Regions from separate parts of the Citricoccus sp. NPDC055426 genome, predicted to be linked through region 2. Evidence: riboswitches for the same ligand, from Rfam matches in the RefSeq annotation. Region 2 holds a riboswitch; each other region holds the start of a gene.
The links. A riboswitch is a leader RNA that binds a small molecule or an ion and turns the genes downstream of it on or off. The one in region 2 is predicted to bind S-adenosylmethionine.
Positions count from the first base shown of each region.

Region 1: linked by a shared signal. The riboswitch ahead of AB0K08_RS01930 (MFS transporter) and the one ahead of AB0K08_RS04680 (PLP-dependent transferase) in region 2 are both predicted to bind S-adenosylmethionine.
Region 3: linked by a shared signal. The riboswitch ahead of AB0K08_RS01400 (acyl-CoA dehydrogenase family protein) and the one ahead of AB0K08_RS04680 (PLP-dependent transferase) in region 2 are both predicted to bind S-adenosylmethionine.

Region 1 is NZ_JBFARZ010000001.1:416,033-418,289, reverse strand. Features, by position in the region: gene AB0K08_RS01940 (organic hydroperoxide resistance protein) at 1-328, shown strand, start outside; gene AB0K08_RS01935 (glutathione peroxidase) at 328-819, shown strand; SAM riboswitch class IV at 967-1,083, shown strand; gene AB0K08_RS01930 (MFS transporter) at 1,104-2,257, shown strand, end outside.
Region 2 is NZ_JBFARZ010000002.1:179,651-181,907, forward strand. Features, by position in the region: gene AB0K08_RS04680 (PLP-dependent transferase) at 1-1,253, opposite strand, end outside; SAM riboswitch class IV at 1,328-1,442, opposite strand; gene AB0K08_RS04685 (VOC family protein) at 1,647-2,257, shown strand, end outside.
Region 3 is NZ_JBFARZ010000001.1:300,123-302,379, forward strand. Features, by position in the region: gene AB0K08_RS01395 (ABC transporter ATP-binding protein) at 1-831, opposite strand, end outside; SAM riboswitch class I at 842-935, opposite strand; SAM riboswitch class I at 1,214-1,307, shown strand; gene AB0K08_RS01400 (acyl-CoA dehydrogenase family protein) at 1,312-2,257, shown strand, end outside.

The DNA.
Region 1 (2,257 bases), on a different contig from region 2:
TGTCCCGCAGGAGATGGGCGGCTCCGGTGACGGCGCCAACCCCGAGCAGCTCTTCGCCGCCGGCTTCGCGGCCTGCTTCCACTCCGCCCTGCAGATGGTGGCCCGCAAGGCCAAGGCAGACCTGGGCGAGTCCAGCGTGGGTGCCCGCGTGGGCATCGGTCCCAACGACGCCGGCGGCTTCGGCCTCGAGGTCACCCTCGAGGTGGTGGTGCCGAACCTGTCGGCCGAGCAGGCCCAGGAGCTCGCCGACCAGGCCCACCAGGTGTGCCCGTATTCCAACGCCACCCGCGGCAACATCGATGTCCACGTGAACGTGGTGCAGGACTGATGCCCACGCTGTACGATTTCGCCGCCCCCACCGTGGCCGGCCAGGAGCAGCCGCTCGCCGACTACGCCGGACAGGTGGCCGTGGTGGTCAACACCGCCAGCAAGTGCGGCCTGACGCCCCAGTACGAGGGCCTGCAGGAGCTCTACGCCGAGTACCAGGACCGGGGTCTGGTGGTGCTGGGCTTCCCCTGCAACCAGTTCGCGAACCAGGAACCCGGCACGGACGCCGAGGCCAGCGAGTTCTGCCAGCTGAACTACGGGGTCGACTTCCCCATGTTCGCCAAGGTGGACGTCAACGGCTCCGGCTCCCACCCCCTATTCGGCTGGCTGCGCAAGGAGACCTCCGGGCTGCTCGGCGGGGCCATCAAGTGGAACTTCACCAAGTTCCTCATCGGCCGGGACGGGCGGGTCATCGAGCGTTTCGCGCCAGCCACCGGACCGGAGAAGATGCGCAGCGCGATCGAGGCGGCCCTGGAGGCGCCGGCGGGCTGAGGTCCTGGAGAACCTGGCAGGCCACCCTGCGTCTCACGGCGTCATCTCCGTCCCCTGCACCCGGGTGATCGGCTCAAACACCGCCAGGATGACGGACCAAGACCGCCGGCATGCCCCGGGCCCGCCCCGCCGATAGCGTCGGCGGCGAATCACGAGTGCCACACACAGCGAACCCTGGTTCCGTGGCCGGCAACCCTCCGCACGTGTGGGGTGCCCCAGGTGAGGATTCGGCCCGCAGCCCACTGGTGCGGGCAAGACGCGAGCCAAGGTAGGGAAGACAGGCCATGAGCACGTCCACACTGAGAATCGACTCCGAGGCATCCGTGGTCCACGGCCTGGACATCGGCCGCACCCGGCCGGCCATGAAGTGGGTGTGGATCCTCGGCCTGGGTGGGGTGTTCTTCGAGGCCTACGCCGGTGCGGCCCTCGCCTCCGGTCTCGATCCGCTGACCCGCGAGTTGGGCCTGAGCCCCGTCCAGGTCTCCCTGGTGACGAGCACCTACATGTTCGTGGCGATCTTCGTCTGCCCCTTCGCCGGAGGCCTGGCGGACAAGTTCGGGCGGCTGAACATCCTCCTGGCAGCCAAGGCCTTCGCCCTGGTCGCCATGGTGATCGGACTGTCCGCGGGCAGCTTTGAGATCCTCATCCTCTCCCGCGTGCTCGCCGGCGTGGCCTGGGCCATGGACTTCGGAGCGCTGCTGACCTATATCTCCGAGTTCCTGCCGGCACGGCACCAGAGCAAGCTCAACCGCTGGCAGGGCATGTGGTATGTGGCCACCACCACCAACCTGCTCTTCACCTTCGGCATCTACCACCTCGGGGTCGGCACCTCGATCTGGCGCTGGTTGCTGGGCAGCTGCGCCGTCGTCGCACTGGCGCTCCTCGTCTCCCAGCGGGCCGTGCTGGTGGAGTCCCCGCGGTGGCTGGCCTCCAAGGGCCGGTACGCCCAGGCCGCCGCCGCCCTGCAGCGGATGTACGAGTTCCCCGGCGCCGAGGTCACCGCCGCCCCGGACAGCGCGGCGACCGAGACGACCCAGCACGACGCCGGCCGGCTGGCCACGCTGTTCCGCCCGCCCTACCTGCGGCGCACCATCCTGGCCAACGTCGCCTGGGTCGCGGAAGCCTGCCAGTACTACGCAATCGGCTGGTACCTACCGATCATCGCCCTGACCCTGTTCGGAGAGAGCTTCGCGGGAGCCACGCTCGGGGCCGCGGCGTTCAACGTCCTGGGCATCGTCGGTGGTTTCGCCGCAGCCGGGCTGGCGTCCCGGTTACGCATCCGCGGTGCCGTCCAGCTCGGCTTCGCCGCCTGCGCGGTGATCCTCGTCGTCTTCGGGCTCACGCTCGAGTCCGCTCCCCTGGCGGTGGCCATCCTGCTGCCGTCCTTGTTTATCCTCTTCCACTCAGGCCTGGCGGCCCCGGGCGGTGCGGCCCTGTC
Region 2 (2,257 bases):
GCGGCGCGCTGCTCGGCCTCGGTGAGCTGGGAGTGCGTGGTGGATGCGGGGTGGATGACCAGCGAGCGGACGTCCCCGATGTTGGCCACGTGGTGGTGCAGGCTCAGTGCGTCCACGAACCGGGCCCCGGCCTCGCGTCCGCCGACGATCTCGAAGGACACGAACCCGGCAGGACCCTTCGGCAGATACTGCTTCGCCCGCTCGTGCCAGGGGCTGGAGGGCAGTCCGGGGAAGATGACGGACTCGGCCAGGGCGTGGCCGTCCAGGTACTCGGCCACCCGGCGGGCGTTGGAGACATGGCGCTCCATACGCAGGGACAGGGTCTCCAGGCCCAGGTTGAGCAGGAACGCGTTGAACGGGCTGATGGCGCTGCCGAAGTCCCGCAGCAGCTGCACCCGGGCCTTCAGCACGAAGGCGAGGTTGGCGCCGAGGATGCCGTCCACCCCGAGGTCGCGGGCGAAGACGAGGCCGTTGTAGGACTCGTCCGGGGAGTTGAAGCCCGGGTACCGCTCCGGCTGGGCGGCGAAGTCGAAGGTGCCGCCGTCCACGATCACCCCGGCCATGGCGGCCGCGTGGCCGCCGAGGTACTTGGTGGCCGAGTGCACCACGATGTCCGCGCCGTGCTCGATCGGGCGCAGCAGGTACGGGGTGGCCAGGGTGTTGTCCACGATCAGCGGGAGGCCGGCGGCGTGGGCGGCGTCCGCCACGGCGCGGACGCCCAGCACGTCACCGCGGGGGTTGCCCAGGGTCTCGGCGAAGAAGGCCTTGGTGTTCTCCTGCACGGCCCCCGCCCATTCCTCCAGGTTGTCCGGATCCTGCACGAACGTGGTGGTCACCCCGATCTTGGCCAGGGTGTGCTTGAAGAGGTTCTGGGTGCCGCCGTAGAGCGAGGCGGAGACCACCACGTGGTCACCGGCTCCGGCGAGGTTGAGGATGGAGAAGGTGGTGGCGGACTGGCCCGAGGCGAGCAGCAGGGCACCCACGCCGCCCTCGAGGGCGGCGATCTTGCCCTCCACGGCCTCCTGGGTGGGGTTGCCGATGCGCGTGTAGATCGGACCCAGATCCTTCAGGGCGAACCGGTCCGCGGCGACCTCGGCGGAGGGGAAGTCGAAGGAATTGGACTGGACGATCGGCAGCACGGTGGCGCCGTAGGGGTTCTCCTCGGGGATGCCGGCGTGGATCTGCCGGGTCTCGAAGCCCCAGGCGCCGGGATCGGTGGAGTCCGTGGCCGGGGTGGTGGGGGTGTCAGTCAAGTGACGGCTCCTGTCAGTCCAGGGCCACCCGCGGGTGCCAGCGGGCGTGATCCGTCAACCCGCTGCGCCGTGGTGGCCCGCGCTTGCAGATGCCGGTCGGCACCCGCCTGGTCCTCACCCGGGGCACCCCACCGCGAGCTGGAGGGTTGCCGGCCAGCAAGCCGGGGCTTGATGCTGGCACTCATGACCTGCCTCCAGTGTGCCAGATCGGTCCGGACGATTCATCCCCCGGCGCCGCAGGGGGGTCGCAGAGGGACACAGAGTCGGGACGGAGGCGAAGCGGAGGTGGAGCCGAGATGAAGGCGGGACGAAACCGCGCGGAGACCTGTGAGGTGCACCACATTTCAAGTGAGGTTAACCTAACCGGTCCGGGGTCCACAAAAGTGCGACGATATGCGCATGATGCGCTTGGATCACGTCTCGTACGCCGTTGGACCCGAAGAAGGCCTCGCCGCCACGGTGGCCCGTCTGGCCGATGCTCTCGGCATCGAGCGGGTCAAGGGTGGTGTGCACCCCCGCTTCGGCACCCGCAACGCGATCTTCCCGCTGCGCAACCGCCAGTACCTCGAGGTCGTCGAGGTCCTGGACCACCCCTCCTCGGACAAGGCACCGTTCGGACAGGCCGTCCGCGCCCGCTCCCAGATGGGCGGCGGCTGGATGGGCTGGTGCGTGGCCGTGGACGACCTCGCCCCGTTCGAGGAGCGCCTGGAGCGCCAGTCCGTGCCCGGCAACCGCAAGTTCCCGGACGGCCGCGAACTGACCTGGCGCCAGATCGGCATCAAGGGCCTCATCGCGGATCCGCAGGTGCCCTACCTGCTGCGCTGGGATGACGGCACCGAGGAGCTGCACCCCTCCCAGGCCGCCGAGCCGCAGGCCGAGCTGTCCTCGATCACCATCGCCGGCTCCCGGGACCGCGTGCGCGACTGGCTGGGGATGGACGATCCGAACGAGAAGGTCGGGGACCTCAACGTGGTCTTCGAGTCCCCCTCCGGCACCCCGGGTCT
Region 3 (2,257 bases), on a different contig from region 2:
GAGTTCTGCCAGGGCGGCGGAGCCGCGGTCCCGGGGACGGCTGCCGGGCACGGTGACCACGGACCGGGCGGTGGCGCCGGGCGCCGCCCCGGGGGCGGGGTCCTGGCCGAGCAGCAGGATGCGGTCGGCCAGCTGCAGGGCCTCGTCCACGTCATGGGTGACCAGCAGGACGGTGGTGGGGGTGGCGGCGTGGATGTCCAGGAGGAGATCCTGCATCTTCAGCCGGGTCAGCGCGTCGAGGGCCCCGAAGGGCTCATCCAGGAGCAGGACCCCGGGCCGGCGGGCCAGCGCTCGGGCGAGTGAGGTCCGCTGGGCCATGCCGCCGGACACCTCGCGGGGCCGGTGGCGGGAGTGGTCCGCCAGGCCGACCAGCTCCAGGAGCTGGTCCACCCGCTCGCGGCCCTCGGTGCGGCCAGTGCCCGGGGGCAGGCCGAGGGCCACGTTCTGGTGGATGGTCCGCCAGGGCATCAGCCGCGGTTCCTGGAACCCCACGGCGGTGCGGGAGTCGTAGGCGCGGGCGGGGGAACCGCCGAGCAGGATCTCGCCCGTGCTGCCGGTGTCCAGTCCGCCCACGGCGCGCAGCAGCGTGGACTTGCCGCAGCCCGAGGCGCCGATGATGGCCAGGACCTCGCCGGGGCGCACCGTCAGGGTGATGTCCCGCAGGACGGCCCGTTCGCCGCCGGCCGCGGGGAAGGCGCGGCCCACCCCGTGGAACCTGACCTCGAGACTGCGGGCGGCCCCGTGCTCCGGGGAAACTCCGCCAGCGGCTGCGGCGGGGGACGCGGGGGTCCCGGCGCGCGGCCCCGTCGACGTCTCGGCCAGGGTGGTCATGGTGCATCACTCTCCATCGGTCCTGGCGTGAGCACCTTCCCGGTCGGTGTGGGAGGTTGCTGCGGCGTCGTCGAGCCAGATCTCTCAGCCGCTCTGGATGGTTACGGGATCCAGTGTGTGCGGTGCCCGGGCCCGCGTCGAAACCGGACGTCATCTCCAGACGCGCAGAGCCAGCAGGGACCCCTCGAGCGGCCGGGGGCCTCCGAACCGGCCGAATGTGACGCCCCATGACGCCCCCCTGGCGCCCCGGCGTTTCGAGTGCAATGCGCACCGGTTGGGTTTGCCCTCAAAACGCAAGGGGGGGTGGAGCAGGAGGGGTGGACGGCGCACCGCCTCCGAGGCATTTGACAGCAGGCCGCCCCACCCGGCTTGATGGAGGGGACCACCATCCAGAGCGGCCGAGAGATCTGGCTCGACGACGCCGCAGCAACCCGCCCGAACCGGGGCCAGGGTGCTACCGCCAGGACCGATGGAGTTCCCATGAGTTACGAGTCCCTCGCCGCCCGCTTCGCCCCCGCCTTCGACGAGGTGGGCCAGGGCGAGGTCGCCCGGGAGTCCGGCCGGCACCTGCCCTTCGCGGCATTCGAGATGCTCCGGGCGCAGGGCCTGGGGACACTGTCCGTGCCGGTGGGATCCGGGGGAGCGGGGGCCGGCCAGGAGGACACCTACCGGCTGCTGATGGACCTCGCCGCCGAGGACGCCAACACCGCTCACCTGGTGCGCAGCCACCTCAGCTTCGTCCAGCACGTCCTCGCCCAGCCCGACCCCGCCGTCCGGGAGCGCTGGCTGGGGCGGATCGTCGCCGGGGAGGTGGCCGGGAGCGCCCTGTCCGAGGGTCGTGGCACGGCACTGGGGGACGTCGGCACCACGGTCTGTCAGGACGAGACCGGGCAGCTGCTGATCAGCGGCAGCAAGTACTACACGACCGGCAGCATCTTCTCCACGTGGGCCCTGGCCACGGCCCGGCTGGACCCGGGCCTCTCCCGCTCCCACCGCCGCCGGCACAAAGGGTTCGCGCTCGCCGTGGTGCGCGTGCGCCAGCCGCGGGTCACCGTCAAGGACGACTGGGACGGCTTCGGCCAGCGGCTCACCGGGACCGGGACCATGGAATTCTCCGGGGCCGGCGTCGAGGATCTGCTGGTGGTCCCCCCGGAGGACGGGGCGGTGCCGCTGCACCACGAGTCCACGCTGATGGCCCTGCTCGCCGGGATCGGCCGGGCCGCGCTGCGGGACGGGGTGGCCCAGACCCGGCTGCGCCGGCGCTCACCGAACACCGGCGGGGGCCTGACCCCGCGCGATGACGACCAACTGCTGGGAATCGTCGGCGAGCTGTCCGCGCAGCAGGCGGCCGTCGAGGAACTCGTGCGCGCCGCCGGGCGGGACCTGGACGCCGCCCTCGCGCTCGCGGCCATGGCACCGGACGGTG